DNA from 2 places in the Roseimaritima multifibrata genome. Region 2 is predicted to be linked to the other one. Evidence: riboswitches for the same ligand, from Rfam matches in the RefSeq annotation. Region 2 holds a riboswitch; the other holds the start of a gene.
What was found. A riboswitch is a leader RNA that binds a small molecule or an ion and turns the genes downstream of it on or off. The one in region 2 is predicted to bind cobalamin.
Positions count from the first base shown of each region.

Region 1: linked by a shared signal. The riboswitch ahead of FF011L_RS18430 (DUF1559 family PulG-like putative transporter) and the one ahead of FF011L_RS15395 (PEP-CTERM sorting domain-containing protein) in region 2 are both predicted to bind cobalamin.

Region 1 covers NZ_CP036262.1:5,096,171-5,105,843, forward strand. The annotation lists gene FF011L_RS18415 (hypothetical protein) at 1-261, shown strand, start outside; gene FF011L_RS18420 (aldose 1-epimerase family protein) at 294-1,394, opposite strand; gene FF011L_RS18425 (DUF1598 domain-containing protein) at 2,072-3,826, opposite strand; cobalamin riboswitch at 4,828-5,060, shown strand; gene FF011L_RS18430 (DUF1559 family PulG-like putative transporter) at 5,301-6,332, shown strand; gene FF011L_RS18435 (DUF4465 domain-containing protein) at 6,410-7,228, shown strand; gene FF011L_RS18440 (RNA polymerase sigma factor) at 7,692-8,237, shown strand; gene FF011L_RS26905 (YfbK domain-containing protein) at 8,290-9,673, shown strand, end outside.
Region 2 covers NZ_CP036262.1:4,277,142-4,286,814, reverse strand. The annotation lists gene FF011L_RS15430 (hypothetical protein) at 1-982, shown strand, start outside; gene nrtS (nitrate/nitrite transporter NrtS) at 961-1,191, opposite strand; gene FF011L_RS15420 (zf-HC2 domain-containing protein) at 1,384-1,842, shown strand; gene FF011L_RS15415 (thioredoxin family protein) at 1,850-2,395, opposite strand; gene FF011L_RS15410 (glycosyltransferase family 2 protein) at 2,723-3,517, shown strand; gene FF011L_RS15405 (Crp/Fnr family transcriptional regulator) at 3,564-4,271, opposite strand; gene FF011L_RS15400 (GxxExxY protein) at 5,561-5,947, opposite strand; gene FF011L_RS26370 (hypothetical protein) at 6,471-6,962, opposite strand; cobalamin riboswitch at 6,921-7,173, shown strand; gene FF011L_RS15395 (PEP-CTERM sorting domain-containing protein) at 7,433-8,326, shown strand; gene FF011L_RS15390 (hypothetical protein) at 8,419-9,129, opposite strand; gene FF011L_RS15385 (PA2169 family four-helix-bundle protein) at 9,643-9,673, opposite strand, start outside.

The DNA.
Region 1 (9,673 bases), 820 kb from region 2:
TCGCCAGCCTACCGCCTTCTTGATGAATGGTTGGACCGACGGCCTCCCGAAGAACTGATGCGAGTCTGGTTGGTCTACGTTGAAGAAATCTGCGATGCCCTGTCCAACTCCGCCGTATCGGTGCTACGCGCCGAAGTGATCGGGCAAGCCGAAATGGTCGCCCAAGCCGCAGGCGGATTCCTTGGAATCGGCGCAACCAATCAAGCAGAAAAGTCTGTGTTGACGACGATTCGAAATGCCTTTCCTCGTGAAATGACATAGCCCAAAACAGACGATGCTCTTCACGGCTGCGGCTACAGCAAGCGGTGCTGCGAGGCAAACCCTTCGACCTCGGTAGCCGACTGCAAGACATTTAAGCTCAGACGGTACACAACCGTCCCGCCCGGTTCGAGGCTAACGATTCGTCCGGCGGCTTCCTCTTGGCTGCGTTGGTTCGGCAAATTGGTCGCCGGTTCCAATCCGACGACATACCCATCCTCAACCGCAGCGGTGTTTTTCCACATCACCAAGTGGGGCAGGGTCGTCGTATCAAAAGCGACCCCCAGCCCTTGCTGGGAATCGGCCGACTGAAGAAGGGCGGCCGACCAATCGCCGGTGGCCTCTGGGGCGATGAAATAAACCCGTTCGCCATATCCAGAAACGGGCGGTCCGACCTGATTCCATTGTTCGATTTCCGCCTGGGATGTGGCGTCTTTTCCGGTCACATCGGTACTGGCGATCCGGACCTTGGCGCCAGCGGACAACAGCGGGACGCCCACATTGATGTGGTACAACATCTGAGTCTTGGCAGGCTGCGACATCCGGTTGGTCACGCGGTCTTCGACCTGAACCTGCGACTGGCCGGCAGTGACCGTCAGGCACGATTCCAGTTGCAGATTTTTGAAAAACAATCGCGATTCATTGACCTGTCCCGAGAGTGTCAAACGTCCGCTCTCAGCATCGAATTCAACCTTCAGATTTCCGGCTGGCAGGTTGGCGATTCGCCCGTGCAGCGGATAGATCAATTTCCCATCGGCATCCCACTCGGGGGCTCCGTTACTTTCCAATCCGCAGCGGACCAGCAATTCGTCAAATCCCTCCAACCAGCCAATCCCACTGTCGTCATGGATTGGTACCAGAGCAGGATGGACCGGCCCTTCGACAGGCGATTTCCATCCCAAGGTCTGCTCGCCGGCCTGAATCTTCCAGATCCCCATTCCTCGGGTAGGCAAGACCCAAACACAAATGGCGCCGGTATCGATCTGAATGACTTCAACGCCGTCGGCCGCACCTGAGACAAAACGTCCGCGTCGCAAACTTACGTTCGCATCCGCTGCTCCACTAACTCGCTGCACAACCTCGCACAACGTTGGCGTTTGCTCCCACTGAATCGCGGAATCACTCGAAATCTGCATTTTTGACACCTATGGTAAATGGGTCCTCCAATTATCAATGAAAAGAGTTCCAAGCCCAGCCCACATCAGAAGTGCATCTGAATTCGAGCCAAACATTCGCTTCCTCGGCGTTTTAAGCAGGGCGAAGGAGGCGATGTTTATAGGTGACGGTTTTTGAAGCCTTTCGCGGAGGGCGTGAAAAGAATAAATGAAGAAAGTCTGGCTCCCCTCGCCCTCAAAACAAGCTCGCCTAAAACAGGTTTGATACAAGACCAACGGTTCGCCAGCTAATGCAATTAAGGTCGATTCAAAGGCTTATTTTGGGGGAGAGGGGCTGGGGGAGAGGGGCCGACAGCGTTGGGCAAGGCCTGGCATAATCGCTTCAAATCCGAGGCGTTCACCACGTCTTCGCTGCAAAATCGCCGCCTGGAAATCTCCCCCTCTCCCCCAGCCCCCAAGCAAGCTCCACTAAATCAAACAAAGAGGCAGAGATCACGCAATGAGCTAGCAGAGATTTCTTCCGCAACAAAGAGCTCGCTTAGGGGCGAGGGGAGCCAGACTTTCTTCATCTATAAATCGCACGTCCCGAGCGAAAGGCGACAATCACATTGCTATGCTCGCCAGTGCGCGGACTGACCGGCAATCGATTGCAGGTCCCAGCGTTGAATCAATATCTGAACGAGGTTGTCCCGCGACTTCTATTCGCTTTCCAGTTCATTACCGTCCCACCACCAATGATCCGATGGAGTTGGCTTGGAGGCTGCCGGAGATCGCACGCTGGCCAACGTTTGATAGGTTTCCAAATTTGGCTGAAGCGTGTTTGTTGGATCCAAATGGATGCCTCCGCTGGCGACAATGATGTGGTGTCGTTTACTGCCGTGACGCACCGATTGCATTACCGCAATCGAATCCACACTGGTCGGCACCGGCAGCGGGCTGATCGTGGTGGTATTTCCACGGACCAGAAACGGAGCCTGCATAGGCCGCCGAACCTGGTCGGGAACATGCTGTTTTAGCAACTGGGCAACGGCGGCCATACGGTACAAATTCTGCAGCGAATGATAGATCGGATACTGTCGAGAAATCGCAGGCAGATGCTGATTGAAATCGCGGACGAAGCGATGACTTCGGGGATCGGTTGCGACCGGCCTACGATTTCCGTTGACGTCCGGCCGCTGATCTTCGGAAACCAAGCGACAGGGAACGCCTGTCACTTTAAAGACCGTCCGATCCGCGTCCGCCTGGACCGATAACGGCTGACCGGTGAACCACAATCGCAACAACGTACCACTGGGCACTCCTTGACCGATCATCGCGGTTACTTGATCTAAGTAACTGGGGACACTGTCGGGAAGCGGGTGCTGCTCCAACGCCAATTGTTTCATGTGCCGATCCGCATCGACCAAAAACCAGGCCAGCATGCTGTCGGGTTCCGTCCCAAAAACCTCCACACGTTGTCGCCCCAGCGCCTCTCGCATTGCCTCCGCAGCGTCGGCGACCGGGATCTGTTTATTTCCAATCCGTTCAGCCACCTGCAACGACTGAGCAATTCCTTTGTTGGTCGGATCGATCGTGCAGCCAAAGGACTGCCCCGATTCAACCGCTTGAACCACCGCCAACAGCATCGGTAACTGCCAGGGTACGTTTCCCGTCAGACGATCGCGAGGCCAATCATCGGATGTAACGATTCCGCCAACGGGCCCACTCAGCACAACATCTTCATTGACCGAATCGATAAAGACGTAATCGACTTCCGATAGCCCAGCTAAGTTATAAAGCGAAGCGGAGGGAGCTTTCCCCAGGGCCTGAATCCGCACCCACTCCGCCCCCAAACGCTTCAGTGAAACGTATCGTCGTTTCGCGGGCCGCGTCCAATCGGGCAAGAGGCTGTCGTTTGAACGACCTGCATCCGCACTGGGGGCCAATAATAGGTCCGAGGGAAAACCGGAGCGATTCCGTAGATTTTCCGAGGTCACCAGTTCGGTCACCAAGCCGCTTGAATCGACCACGATCCCGCCATAGTAGGGCGCCATCGTGGAGGGCCCTCCCATCGTTTCTTCCCATGATTCCGGCGCGACGGTGGTCTGAATCAGATTCATCAAGGAAGAAAAATCCGCAAGGCTACCGGCTCCAAAACGATTGTCGCGGACGGCTCGAATCCCTGCAGCCTGATCAGCGGGATCAGCGACATGGGAAAGCGATCGCGATGCCCCCGTCCAAGCCCTCGCAGCGGCTTGCTGTTCAGCTAAGCCAGCCCATCCAGGATCACGCTGATTCGCGGGCGCTTGTTCCAACGCCGCTCGAGCAACCGCAAATTCACCGGCAGCCGCCGCGCTGACGACCGCTTGAGCGTGAACGATTTCAACGGAGACAAGCGAGCTCAATCCCACGACCAGAACGCCGAAGAGGACGTCTCGCCAAGTTGTCGTTTTCAGTCCACTCACAAATTCCATCGCAGCCCTCTCGGCAAAAATCCGGTTAGCGAAGACAAACGTCCTCTGCAGTAACAAAAGACTGCTTCCCTTCTTTCTACCAGAGACGCAGCGGAAACCGCAAATTTTGTATTCAATCAAAACTGGTGACGATCGCGACGCGTCCGTGCTTAGGAACATCGACTACCCCACGGGGTGGGACGTGAAATCATTCAGTGACGGTTTCCAAGGCGGGTTGCTGAGATGCGACAAGGCATCAAAAGATCCCAACCCGCTGCGTTAGCGAAGGATCGTGCCTGGCTATTGCTGTCCCTCGCTTACGCAGCGGGTTGGGATTTCGACAGCTGAACGGTCCCTGTCTGCTTCCGCCGGGCTAGTCCCGGTCCGGGGCAAGCCCGGAAACGGAACTCTCGATATTTGGAGCTAAAAAGGTGACGATTTCACGCCAGCCCATCCGAGTCTGAGTGCCGTGCTTTTAGCCCAGCGGGCGGCAGATACTTGCCGTTGGCGCAACGGCTTGCTGAATTAGTGATTGTTGCCTTTCGCTCGGGACGTGCGATTTATAAATGAAGAAAGTCTGGCTCCCCTCGCCCCTAAGTGAGCTCTTTGTTGCAGAAGAAATCTCTGCTAGCTCATTGCGTGATCTCTGCCTCTTTGTTTGATTTAGTGGAGCTCACTTGGGGGAGAGGGGGAGATTTCCAGGCGGCGATTTTGTAGCGAAGACGCCGTGAAAGCCTCGGATTTCAAGCGATTATGCCACGCCTTGCCCAACGCTGTCGGCCCCTCTCCCCAAAAACAAGCCTTTGAATCGACCTTAATTGCATTCGCTGGCGAACCGTTGGTCCAGTATCAAACCTGTTTTAAGCGAGCTTGTTTTAAGGGCGAGGGGAGCCGGACTTTCTTCATTTATAAAACGCACCTCCCCCGCGAAAGTAACTTCAAGGGACCGTTCTTTCGCCTACACGCGTTACCTAGACAGGAACGCCAACAGGGGGACGTTGACTCGTGCCAATCGCTTGCCTAGGCTATTTGTTGTTCGTGGTGACCTGAGGGTTCGTTAAACCTTCAGGTAAACAGGGAATACCGGTGAAATTCCGGGACGGTCCGGCCGCTGTGTGTCACTGGCAATTCTCACAGGAGAATTGCTCCCGTTGCTCCTTCTTTGGAAGTGCCATTGCTCGCGTTGCGAGTGAGAAGGCAGTGAGCGATTGGAAAGGTGGCGAGTCAGAAGACCTACCACGACAAAACGATTAAGTGCCCTCTCGGATTGGGGCGGTCGTTGCAGTGAGTTTATGTGTCTTCGTACTTGATTCCATAAGCCCACTGATCCCCGTTTCCACGGATCACCCCCCGGGACTTTCGTTTTCAACAGCTTTGTTCACCCCGCTTTCATTGTTACGTTTTTAAACAAAGACGCTAACAACCGGCTGAAGGTACGCGCGAACAGAAAGTCTGTTGATCGAAAACGGCTGTCCCGGTTTCCCGGACACCGACAATGCCAGATTTTTCGTTACCCGGACCTCAAGCCTTTCGGCCTGTGCCGTCCCCGTGCATCAAAATTTGCAAGCTGAACCAAGATCAAATCTGCACCGGCTGCGGAAGGTCTCGAGCCGAAATCGGAAACTGGTCGAATTGGTCCAATCCAGCGCGTCGGGCATGCCTCCAACGCGCCGAGGATCGACTGAATGCTGCCGACTGGCTGACCGATACCCAACCGGAATCCGACGCCCAAACCGACAGCAAACCACCTCGATCCGGCTTCACACTTGTCGAACTGTTGGTGGTGATAGCGATCATTGGAATTTTGGTCGGGCTGCTTCTTCCCGCGGTGCAAGCGGTCCGCGAAGCGGCAAGGAAAACACAGTGCAAAAACAATCTCCATCAGCTGGGGATCGCTTTGCACATGTACCACGACGTTCATAAAAGCCTCCCCATGGGCTGCTTGGAATGGCGCAGTTTTTCCTCCCCTCCAACGCACCGGCAGATGGCTTGGTCGGCGATGCTGTTGCCCTTTTTGGAACAGCAAAACGTTCACGACCAAATCGATTTTGGGCTCGCCTTTGATGCCCCCGAAAACGCTGCCGCAGCCGCTCAACGAATCTCCGCATACGAATGCCCAACGGCCCCTGAAAAAATCCAAACTCGCGGCCGAACCGACTATGGCGGGCTGTATGGCGAACGGATCAATGACTCGATCCCCGAAGACGGGCTGTTTCTTTATGAGACCGCGATTTCTTTCCGCGGCATTCGCGATGGATTGACTCAAACGCTGGCCGTTGCCGAGGACGTTGGCGGCCCGGACAGCGAATGGATCAACGGTCGAAACGTGTTCGTCCAAGCCTACGGAATCAACGATCCGGAAGCCTGGGTCGGAGACAACGAAATCCGCTCATTGCACCCCAGCGGAGCGATCGTGTTATTCGCCGATGGACGAACTCAGTTCATGGCCGAAACCATCGACAAAACGATCCTCGGCAAATTGATCACTCGATCGGGCGGAGAAACCGTGTCGGCATCCGACTTTTAGTCGCCAACGTTTTCAAGCGTCCACTGAACAACCATTTTTCAAACTTTCTTCATTATTCCTCCAGAGAAACCACCACGATGAACGCTTCACGATTCCTTTTGATTGCCTTGGCGACCACCGTTTTGCCACTGTCAGCTTCCGCAGCAACGATGATCAGCTTTGACGAATTATCGCTCAGCCCCAACAGCTATTTCGATGGCCATGGCGCCGGTGCGAGCTCTGGAACCTGGACATCGCAGGGAGCCACCTTTAACACAGGGACTTACGGCCCTGGCTGGAGCTATTCCAACGTCTCCGACAACACCACCGCCGGCCACACCAACCAGTGGTCTGCCGTCCCGGGGACCGACGCAAGCGGTAGCGGGAACTACGTTATCGGCACCACGTTCAGTCCCAACGGCGCCTATTTTAATCTTCCCGGCAGTGAAAAGATCTCTTCGATCGCGGTCACGAACGCCACCTACGCCTACCTCTCCATGCTTAATGGTGACGCGTTCGCAAAAGAGTTTGGGGGGACGACCGGCGACGACGAAGACTTTTTCCAAGTCACCTTCACAGGATTTGACAGTTCAAACGCTGGAGGTTCGTCTCTTGGTTCGGTCGACTTCTTTTTGGCCGATTACCGTTTCGCGGACAATGCAGACGACTACATCATCGATAGTTGGCAGACCGTTGACCTATCCTCGCTGGGGAACGCTCGCTCGATCGGCATCTCATTGGCCAGCAGTGATGTAGGGATGTTTGGGATGAACACACCCGCCTACGTTGCCATCGATAACATTGCATTCCAAGCGGCCGCCGTCCCTGAACCAACCAGTCTGTTGTGCATAGGAGCGTTGGTATTAGCCACTAGCGCTCGCCGAATCCGCAATCGATTCGCGTCGCTCGCCAGCTGACGCCAAGCAATGCCGTCTACTTTCTTAGCGGAACGGCGCGAGCCGTCCGGCCCGGCAACCGCTCCATAAAAAAGGCCGGACGACTTGCCGCATGTCGATTTAGTCGAAAGCGGAGGGAGGTTGTAGCCTTTCGCGGGGAACGTCGCATCAATAAATGGCGTAGTGGACGAGGCAACGAGTCCGGCAATATGGGACTCGTTGCCTCGTCCACTACGCTAATGAGAGCGAGGCACCAGAAAACCCCAACCCGACGCGTCACGGGGCGGACGGCTTAGGACCAATGTCCCGAAACTTAGGGTCAAACGGTTGCTTTACCGTATTAAATTTCGAATGGCGGCCCTTCAAACATTCGGCGAAAAACGGGCCTGCGGAAAATATCTTTTTTTGTTGCTAAGAAATCGGTTGGTAGGGCGTTGTCTGGAGTGTATTCCTGAAGCGTCTGCTTATCCTTTCGAACGTTGGAATGATCCAACGCCCTACGAAGGAAACCGAATTGTCATCGAACTCGGCCCCCGATCATCACCAGCAAATCCAAGGCTGGGTGGAGCGTTACGAACGCCCTCTGCTTTCGTACGCGCTGAAGATGAACGGTGGGAATCGCGAAGCGGCTCAGGATGCGGTGCAAGAGACCTTCTTGCGATTGTGCCGCGAAGATTCCTCTCTGCTTGAGGGGCGGATCGCGGCTTGGCTGTTTACCGTCTGCCGAACTCGGGTGATTGACATGCAACGTCTCCATACGCCACAGGTTTTAAAACCGGACCAGATGTCTCAGGTGGAAAGCGAGCAGGGAAGTCCCTGTGATGCCGCCGAACAAGTTGACGAACAACGGCGACTTGCCACCTTGGTCGCCGACCTGCCGGCTCGCCAAAAAGAAGTCCTCCGGCTGCGACTTCAAGCCGGCCTCAGCTACCGCGAGATTGCGGAGGTGACGGGCATTACCGTCAGCAACGTCGGCGTCCAATTACACGCCGCCGTCACCACGCTTCGCTCCCGCTTGCGGACGAACTGAAGCGAGCTTCCTCTTTTAGACATCTCCTATCCTTCGTTTTAGGGTATCCACAATGACCGATTTAAATCCCAACGATCCCCGCATCACCGAATATGTGATGGAAGGGATGACGGCCGCCGAGCGGGCCGAATTCGAGCAACAAATGGCTCAAAATCCGGAACTCCAAGAAGCGGTTCGCGAAGTCACGATGCTTTCGCAAGACCTGCGCGGACTCTTCGGCAGCGAAGAATCGCCAGCCCTCGATCCAGCACGCCGGCAATCGATCGCACAAGCCTCCGTCGCTCAAGCCTCACCTCCCGCTCCGATCCGAACGCATTCCAATAAAACTTGGTTAAGCATTGCGGCGATCGGGATCCCATTGGTCGCATGCCTCGCAGGAGGAAACTATGTCTATCGGTCGCTGCAGTCGGGATCGACTGGCGATGTCGCGTTCAATTCGTCAACCGATTTGGGTGGCGACACCGAATTCACTCCGGCAACCGACGCACCAACCCAGCTAAACGTTCCCGATTCGGCAAGCATCGCTTCCGCGGAACAACCGCTAATTGAAAGCGTTGCCGAAAGTGCGGGTCGCAAAGAGTCAGAGCGTCAACAGTCCCAACAAAGCAATGAACTCCATTCGCTCCAAGCAGGAGGAATTCCGGGCGTCCCACCGCGAGCCACCGAATGGGCGCCAAGTGGCTTGCCCGGGATGGAAATGGATATGGAGGGCGACATGGGCATGGAAATGGGTAGGGGCGGCATGAACATGGGCATGGCAGGCGGCATGGGCACCGAAGGCGGCATGGGCATGGCAGGCGGCGGGGACGCCCCCTTCAGTTCTCCCTCGGCGGACGATTCTTCCAAGTCTTCTGACGCCCCTCAACCGTCAGCGCCCCGTTTTGAATCGCAACTTCAACCGGGCACCGATTCATTGTCCACCCGCCTGGCAAAATCCCCTAACACTGACGAAAGGGGACGTGGAGTTGCGGGGATGCCAGCGGCCAGCCATCCCGAACTTGAAACTTACTCCGTCGAATTACGCACCACAAAAGACTCCGCAGAATCCATGATGCAGATGGTCACCCCACGCATCATCATCCAAGAGGAAGAAGAACTTGCCCAGACCGGTTTTGAAATCGCCGAAGGTTCCTCCGGCGACCGCTTTAAATCGATTACCGACAATCCCTTCATGCCCGTCACCAAGGCACCTCAAAGTACTTTTTCGATCGACGTCGACACGGCCTCTTACAGCAAAGTCCGCAGCTACATCCGTCAAAATCACCTTCCGCAACCTTCCGCGGTCCGGATCGAAGAATTAATCAATTACTTTAACTACGACTACAGCCAAGCGACCCAACCCGAGGCGATCGAACGTGGCTCCGCAGAGGGTGGCTCGGCAGAGGGTGCCAACGAAAAAATCGAATCCGACGACGCCGATTCAACTCCGCCGGTTC
Region 2 (9,673 bases):
GTGTCCACTGATCATGAAGGAGTTCGCTAACAGTGGGCATTTGGATGCCATCGCCGTCTTCTTAACGACTCTTGGCTTGTACGTAGTCGTCTGTTGCTTCGATCTCCAGTCAGCAGATCGGCAAAGACGGACTGGTTGGACGATGTATTCTCTCCTGTCGGCTATGGTGCTTGGGCTAGCTGTCGGGGCGAAGCTTTATCCGGTCATCCTCGCTCCGCTGGTTTTCTTTACGCTTTTGAGAAAATTCGGCTGGCGAGTGACCGTTGCACCCTCCGTCGTCTTCGTTGTCACAACCGTGATTGTGTTGTTTCCGATGTTCCCTGGTTCAGGCTCCGTTTCCGATCATGATCAGATCGATGACCCTAGTCTGGGAGTCGTCACCTTTCTTCGACAGTGGGAGATGAACGATTTCCTGTTCTTGATCGCTATCGAGAATTTGAAACCGACCGGGCACCTTGGTTCGCATGAAATCGCGTGGTTCTCGGTGGTGCCGGAATCGATCCGAGAATCGCTGACGGGATCGCTTTCGTCGACGCTGGGTATTGCGCCCGGAGAGGCTCCGTTTATGCTCGCTCGTGGAGGGACGGCAGCGATCTTCTTTGTCGTTGCGATGGCTCTTTCCTGGTGGGGATCGGCCACAACCAGCTTGCGGTTTTGCGAGGCTGCATTCTTGACGATTGCTTGGTTTTGGCTGCTTTGCCCCACTCTCAATCCGTGGTACTGGACCTGGGCGTTGCCACTGCTGCCTTTTGCTCGTGGACGTGCTTGGATAGCGGTCAGCGGTCTCGTGTTTATCTACTATTTTCGGTTTTGGCTGGTCTACCACTTTCCGTCGACCGCCGTTTTAGGAACGCCTTATACGGGAGCAGCGTTCTACGACTTTGTGGTGACTTGGCTTGAATTTGCCCCTTGGTTCGCCGTTCTGATCGGCATGTATGTTTGGCGAAGGAGCAAACGGAATTACGCGTTTTCAACGGACTGATTCAACGCAGCCACGCTTGAAAGAGTCGAAACGATATAGGGAACCGTGTACGTTAACGCGATTTTCAGGAAATGCCGCGTTTCAAGCTGGCCGTTAAGAAGGTTATCGCCGTGATTGATCGCTGTCAGGATCGTCCCGACGACAACGCTATAGGCAAGCCCACGCAGAACAATTGATCGGGAAAAAGCCAAACGAAACCACTCATGCATTTGATCGACCAACGGCCCCTGGATCGGGCTTCTATTCGACAGCCCATTATGAAAGGAAAAAGCAACGATGTTAGATTCTACACAGACGCTAGGCCGCTACGAGGCGACGATAGGTATCTACGAAGACGTGAAACAACCAACGGTTTCGTAGATTGCAGCCACTCACTTCGAAGCTAATACGGGAATGAGCTTATGGTCCGCCAAGATTTTGATGGAAATTCAGATTGGGAAGATTGTGCCCCAGGGACGATTACCGGCTTGATGAAACGGCTGAAAGCGGAACGACGCCGCAAATCGGTTGTGCGGTTCGGTCCTCCTGTCGTGTTAACGGTGATGCTGGTGTTGGTCGCCTGGAATTTTGGAGGTGTTGCCAGTTCGCCTAGTCTGCAAAACCCGGTTGGTGAGTTCGATTTTGGTGGCGTGACCTGTAGCGAAGTCCAAGATTCCATGCTGGAGTTCGCGTTAGGGGAATTGGAGCCGGTGAAACAGGATGCGTTTACGGTCCACTTCCAAAAATGTCCAGCCTGCCGAACGAAGCTGGAAGCAATGCAAGATTCTGGAACGCCCGTAGCCGCATCAAGCCGCGTTGAAAATCCTGCGGACGATGGTGAATCATTGGTTGTCTTGTTTGCGTTCGGCACCGATGGTTAAAGCATTTCTACCGCATCCACTCGGTCAATTCACTTTTGTTGGCAACGCCTGATTGTCGATTCGCAATTTGACCGTCCCTGATCATGATCAAGGTAGGGATCCCTTCGACTTGTAGGCTTCTGGCGATCTCCGGGTGGTCGTCAATGTTGACTTTGATGATTAATGTTCCACGATTTGCAGCTTCCTGCTCCAGGTCATGGAGGATTCTGCTCTGCACTTTGCAAGGGCCGCACCAATCGGCATAAAAATCAAGCAGAACCGGTCCAGTAGCTTCGTTGACCTTCGCCTGTAGGTCTTCTCCGCGTCCAAGCGTAACGAGAGCCGGTTGGTAGGATTCTCTTGCGGATGGCGTGCTAACAAAGGTTTCCGTATGCTCGGTTACCTGAATGTCTTTTGCCTGGGGTCGATGAGCAGCAACGGATTCAGTCAGTTGTTGCGGTGGTTCGGTCGAGGATGGTTTGCGGAACGCCAGGGCTCCTACGTTGGTGCATCCGGACAAAAGCAGAATGGCGATAGGCGAGGCGACCAGGGCGGCCAGGGAAATCGTTTTCATGGGATATCTTTTTGCTAGTTGAATTTCTAATGACAAGCGATTTGATCGGTATAGGAATCAATTGCGATTGGCAAAGGCTCTCCGCCTAAATCAGCAAGGACGGCTTAAAAAACAACACAGGTTTCTTGAGCCGTCGGCCGAGCGTCTGCAGCGCGTGTTCGATCCTGCTGACTCTATTCGGTCCGAATCGAGGTGGTGCTTCGTGAGCTCGCATACGCAATCGGGAAATCTGCCGTCGCCGCGAGTGTGATGGACCTCACAGAACCGAAGCCTCTAATGTGCGACAGTCAGGCCGGCTTCGCTAACACGACCCCACCTACGAAATAAATGACTCTGCCCGGGGCTGAGAAAATGCACGATATCGCCAGCTATCTCCGAGATTCGGTCTGGGTAGTTATCCCTGCGCTTAACGAAGAAAAATCGGTCGGTTTGGTTTTACGTGATTTGCCAGCTGTTGCCGGTGTGATCGTGGTCGATAATGGGTCGACGGATCGGACGGCTCAGGTTGCCCAGGATGCAGGTGCGATCGTGGTGAGCGAATCGAAACGCGGGTACGGTTCTGCATGTCTTAAAGGTTTGTCGAAACTTCGCGAGCTGATTAATGATGCCAAAGCGTCACCGAAAGTGATTGCCTTTGTTGATGCTGATTACAGCGACCACTCAGACCTTTTGCCTCAGTTGGTCGATCCGATCGCTGCCGGGAAAGCCGATTTTGTGCTTGGTTCGCGTCTGCTGGGCAAACGTGAGCCGGGGGCAATGCCTCCGCAGAGCGTTTTCGGAAACAAGTTCGCTTGCGCTCTGATGCGGCTGTTCTTTAGGGCTCGATACACGGATCTCGGGCCTTTTCGAGCAATCACCTATTATCGGCTTTGCGATCTGCATATGCAGGATGAGAACTTTGGGTGGACGATTGAAATGCAGATCAAAGCGGCAAGGCTGGGGGTGCGGTTTCTGGAAATTCCTGTTCCCTATCGGGCCAGAGTCGGCACAAGCAAGATCAGTGGGACGGTGAGCGGTTCGGTTAAGGCGGGTTACAAAATCCTCTTCACGATTGCCAAATATGGGCTTATGCCAGGTGCGTTAAGCCGACAGCTTCCGTTACAGAAGTCGGCGTTGTCGTGATCGGATGACAGTATTTTTGTAGGGGGATTTTGGCGATCAGGTCGGCCTAAGTGTTCAAGCTTGGGACCTTGCGTTGAACGGAGCTTGCCAGTTGGTCGGCGTGCACGAGAGTGATCCGTTGTCGGCCGACTTCGACCAGCCCTTCCGATTTCAGTTGCCCCAACAAGATCGTCACTGTCTCGCGGGTGCTGCCCATCAGATTCGCAATTTCTTGATGAGCCAGTTTGATTCTGAGGCGAATTCCCTCCGGTTCGCAGATGCCGAATTGTTCGGCTAGGTCCAACAGAAGATGGACTAAGCGATCACGGTTCGAGAGGAAGAGAAGGTTTTTCAGTCGTCGTTCGACGCGATGGCGTCTTATCCCAATCATTTTCGTTAGGGCAATGGAGACGTCATGGTTGGTAGCGGTCAGTTCTTGGATCTCGCTGGCAGGAATCATCACGACGGTCGATTTTTCGATCGCTTCGACGTATTCGTCCCTTTGTTCCGATTCAAAGATCGCCAGCTCACCGAACAGTTCTCCCGGTTCAACAAACGCCAGGATCGATTGTTTGCCATCGCTAGTGAGGTTGCAGACCTTGACCATCCCACTGGCAAGCAGGAACACGCTGTCAGCGGTTTGGCTGGGCAAATAGACCGGGCTGCGGGCCGCAAAGACTCGAGCTCGGCAGCGAGATTCAAGTTTGCTCAATTGGTCTGGATGCAGCTTCCTAAAGAGCTCATTGTTCTTTAGATGCCAAATTTTTTGAGGCACACTGGTTTCCTCTCCGCCGAGTTGATTCTGCGTTTCCAGGCACACGCATGCCCAAATAATCGCAATGTTCTCTCGTAAGACGCAGCAACCACTCTTTTCTTACAGTCCTGACACAAAAAAGATAATCAGAAAGAAAAACAAGCAGTTCGTCTGATCCGGAAGGATTCCATTGACAAGAAAGGAGCCCCGTAAAAACAAGTTTTCAGCGAGCCCGCCATCAGCACTCGCACAATGGACCAACCGCGAAATACACGAAACACGCGAAAACGGAATCATGAAAACCCGTTTCGGGATTCCATCGGAGTTCTTATCTTTCGCGTATTTCGCGTATTTCGCGTATTTCGCGTATTTCGCGTATTTAGCGTATTTAGCGTTTTTCGCGGTCGAGACTCTTCACTGCTCTGGTTGCAGTCGGGGATCGCCGACTGATTGTTTACAACCGCGAAACACACGAAAGACGCGAAAAAGTGTTTCCTGATAAACGGAGCAAGTACTTGTTCGTGCTCCTTTTTCGCGTATTTAGCGTTTTTCGCGGTTGAAACTCTTCACTGCTTTGGTTGCAGTAGGGGGTATCGCCGACTGATTTTTACAACCGCGAAATACACGAAAGACGCGAAAGAGTGTTTCCTGAAAAACGGAGCAAGTACTTGTTCGTGCCCTTTTTCGCGTTTTTAGCGTTTTTCGCGGTCGAAACTCTTCACTGCTTTGGTTGCAGTAGGGGGTATCGCCGACTGATTTTTACAACCGCGAAATACACGAAAGACGCGAAAGAGTGTTTTCTGAAAAACGGAGCAAGTATTTGTTCGTGCCCTTTTTTCGCGTATTTAGCGTTTTTCGCGGTTGAAACTCTTCACTGCTCTGGTTGCAGTTGGGGGTATCGCCGACTGATTTTTACAACCGCGAAATACGCGAAAGAGTGTTTCCTGATAAACGGAGCAAGTACTTGTTCGTGCTCCTTTTTCGCGTATTTAGCGTTTTTCGCGGTTGAAACCCTTCACTGCTTTGGCTGCAGTTGGGGGTATCGCCGACTGATTTCTACAACCGCGAAATACACGAAAGACGCGAAAGAGTGTTTCCTGAAAAACGGAGCAAGTATTTGTTCGTGCCCTTTTTCGCGTATTTAGCGTTTTTCGCGGTCGAAACTCTTCACTGCTTTGGTTGCAGTTGGGGGTATCGCCGACTGATTTTTTACGACCGCGAAATACTCGAAAGACGCGAAAACGGAATCCCGAATACTAGTTCAGGGATTCCGTTGGAGTCCTTGTCTTTCGCGGTTAAAACCCTGTCAGCTAGTTTTTCTGCTGACGCACGATTCGTTCGTATTCGACTTTGGGGTAATGACCGAAATTTACGAGTAAACCAAGTTCGAGGTTGGTGGCTTTGAGGTAGTTGTGTACTTGGGCGCGGTGGTCGTCATTTAGTGAGGAAACCGCCTTGATTTCTAAGATGATCTTTCCAAAGCAAAGGAAGTCAGGTTTAAAGACTTGCCGAAGCGGTTTGCCCTTGTAGCTCAGTTTCAATTCGGGGTGTTCGAGAAATGCGATTTCTGAGAAACCAAACTCAAGTGACAAACACTCTTGAAACACCGACTCAAGGAACCCGCAGCCTTTTTCTTTGTAGACTTCAAAGCATGCACCCATGATGCGATACGATTCGTCTTTGAACACGATACTCATTCTTCTATCTCCCCATTTGTTGAGTCATAGATCATCTGGGCGACGTACGGGTAAGGCACGTCGAGAGTGAAATCGCAGAAAAACGATTCTACAAAGAGGAAGAGTTCGCGGCACCGTTTAGACGTAGGATGGGGAGCCGCGCCTGCAGATTTTTACAACCGCGAAATACACGAAATACGCGAAAACGGATTCTCGAAAGTCAGCTCAGGTTTTTTAAGTTGGTGTTTCTTTCTTTCGCGTCTTTTGCGTTTTTCGCGGTTGAAACCTTTCCCGGTTTTGTTGCGGATGGGGAGCTGCGCCTGCTGATTTTTCAACCGCGAAATACACGAAATACGCGAAAACGGATTCTCGAAAGTCAGGCAGGTTTTTTAGTTGGTGTTTCTTTCTTTCGCGTCTTTTGCGTTTTTCGCGGTTGAAACCTTTCCCTGTTTTGGTTGCGGATGGGCGCTGCGCCTGCTGTTTTTTTCAACCGCGGAATACTCGAAATACGCGAAAACGGATTCTCGAAAGCCAGTCAGGTTTTTTAAGTTGGTGTTTCTTTCTTTCGCGTCTTTTGCGTTTTTCGCGGTTGAAATCCTTTTCTTGTTTTGGTTGCGGCTGGGCGCTGCACCTGCTGATTTTTTTCAACCGCGAAATACACGAAATACGCGAAAACTGATTCTCGAAAGTCGGGCAGGTTTTTTAGTTGGTGTTTCTTTCTTTCGCGTCTTTTGCGTTTTTCGCGGTTGAAATCCTTTCCCTGTTTTGGTTGCCGATGAGAGCCGTGCCTGCTGATTTTTTCAACCGCGAAATACTCGAAATACGCGAAAACGGATTCTCGAAGGTCAGGCAGGTTTTTAAGTTGGTGTTTCTTTCTTTCGCGTCTTTTGCGTTTTTCGCGGTTGAAACTCTTTTCTTGTTTTACTTTTGCGTGGAGAGGACGACGTGGTTTTCTTGGTGGGTGGCGGTGCTTGACTGGGCTGTTCGGCTGGTTAGAATCACGCCCGTTCGTGGTGGCGAATCTTGTTTCTTTCAAGGTTCGCGAACAGGGAACTCCGGTGAGCCTTTTTGCGAAGGTGAGTCCGGGACGGTCCAGCCGCTGTGAACTGCCGTTAGGCGTTTTTTTCGACGCTTTAAAGTCAACTTTCCTTCTTGATTGAAGAGCTATTGCTTGGGGAACCGGGTGAGAAAGCTAGGGAAATTGATAGGCAGTGAGTCAGAAGACCTACCACGGAACAGACGGTTACGTGCCCTCTTGGATTGGGGCGATCGTTGCAATGAGCTTTGCGGGACCTTTGGGATGGAAACCTAGCGGTTACATCGGTAGTTCGCGGCTCGTTGGATTTGCTTGATACTCACGTTCCTGTGTTGTGATTCCTCGTCCGCGTGCACTTTTGATCCGTGCATTGACCTCTTGAAGTTTTGAGTCAATGTTCGGTTGAGATGAAGTTGCGCGCCTGTCGAAGGTATCGCTGACCTGGGTTCCGATGGCGAAGGAATGACTCCATGCTTTACTCGTTTCCGTTTCCTTTTCTGACAGCCTTGACGGCTGTCTGTTTGCTCTTTCCCTCCACAGCCCTGGCGGGAATCTACTCAGGACCTACCGACACCTTCAACTTGATCGATGGAGCGATAGCCTCGGGGGATGTTCGGTTTGTTGAATGGGCCGATGCAATCGATCCGGATCGAACCGCTTTTGCTCCGCGTGGTGCAACGGTGATCAATCAATCGGGTGGTTTTAACAGCTTGGGCGATCTTGATGCGACTCAGATCGCTGCGGGGGTCTCGCCTGGCTATTTGACCGTTAGTTTTCCAACTGGAATACGGAACGGTAGTGGCGCTGATTTTGCAGTTTTCGAAAATGGATTTCGGTTCGGCACCAATGGCGACGGCGTGTCTGGTCTGTTTGCGGAGTTCGCTTATGTCGATGTTTCTAGTAATGGGACAGACTTTGCCAGGTTTCCCAGCATCTATTTAAACGGCGGACCGTTGGCCGGCGGTTTTGGGACATCATTTGTCGGGTTCGATGTTACCAATGTGTATAACCTGGCTGGAAAACATGCTGCCGGTTACGGGACTCCGTTCGACTTGGATGACCTCAGCACTGACCCGTTGGTCGCCGCAGGTTTATTGGATCTAAACAACATTCAGTTTGTGCGGATGTTCGACATCCCTGGGAATGGTGCTTTTACGGACAGCCTAGGCAATCCAATTCGAGACAACTGGGTGACAAGTGGTTCCGGAGGCTTCGATTTTCGACTCGGACCTGGTTTGGGGGTTGGCGTGCTGAATGTGGCGTCCGTCCCTGAACCGGGCAGCTTCGCCATACTCGCTTTGTCGATAGGTTTGATCGCGTTTAAGAGAAACCGAAAACGCCTGTCTGTTGGGCGGGCAGGATAAGATATTTGACAGCAGGTTCAGCGTTTCCAGTTGTCGGGCGTTCGTCGCTCGATAACTGGACGCGGAATCCGCAAGACTCTTTGGGGACGAATCTAGTTGGTCATGCGCCCCAAGGCGGGGAGTAGATCGCGGTAGAGATCATCTTCGGGATGATGGCCGCTGGAGTCGAATTTGAGTACGAAGTCCTCATCGATCAAGTGGAAGCCTGGGATCTTTTCGTAGGTTTCGACGCCTAGCATCGATGGGTCGCCACGAAGAACGATTCTGTTGTCGGTTCGTTCCATTTGAAAATGATCTGCCCAGCCTGCGACCTCTTCAGGCGTTGGGCTGCTCATCGAACTTCCATACAACAGCAACTGCACGAACACGACGTCGTCCGCATCTAGGTCGACTCCGGCATAACGCTTGGCGTAGTGATGGATCGATTGCAGGTCGGGTTGCACTGGGACCCCGCCAAAGCCGCCGAATTGCTGACCACCTGCGAACGCTTGGCAGCCTTTGCACGGTATCGCGGCAAGCTCTAGAAAGATCACCTTGCCCGCAAAATCGCTCAATCGGACGGCGTCTCCGTTTTGATCGTTGAGGAGCAATTCGGGATAACGTTCGCCTTTCAAGGGCGGCCAAGTCCCGACCACCGCAGGCTCTGCTGGCTGGCGTCCAGTCCATGAGACGGTTTCGACAGGCAGTTTGCTGACGACGTTGTCGACAATGGCCATCGGCGACTCCACAAGCATCAGAAGAGCAGCGATCGTGATGGGGATTGCAATCGAAACGGCAATCACTAATCGAAGGATGGGGTTCATCGGGCGCGCCATGGGAAAGTCTTTGCTCGCAAGAGGAGTGGTCGGGCGCTGAAACCTACTCCCCAAATTTGGGGTGCCACGAAGCAACCGGCAACACCGATTGAATCTTCGAAAGCTGTACTTGCGATTTTGTGGTTTGTCCGGATATCGCAGGCAAACGACCTCGTCGTGGGCCCTTTTGCTTTTTTCTTTTTCTACCGGCGGTTCGAACCCAATGTTTCCAACTTTTTTGGCGGAACGGTGCGAGCCGCCCGGCAATCGTGTTGAAAGCATGATGCATTTGCCGGTCGCCTTATGCCGATCCGCTAGGGAGGGCGCCCGCAGATGCCAACGCAGATGGTACAGGGCACGCGTCGCTGAGAAGCATCTGCCGCCGCTAGGCTAAAGAAATTCCGACGGCAAGCACTGGAAACCAAACCATTTTTCCGCAAGCGTTCAGGGGCGACGAGAGGGGGGAGCTCTCAACCGTCGCCCAAACCTTTAACGTCTCCAGCGGCTCACTAAAAAGGCTGCCTATTTCTTGGCGAATGAATCTCGCAGATCT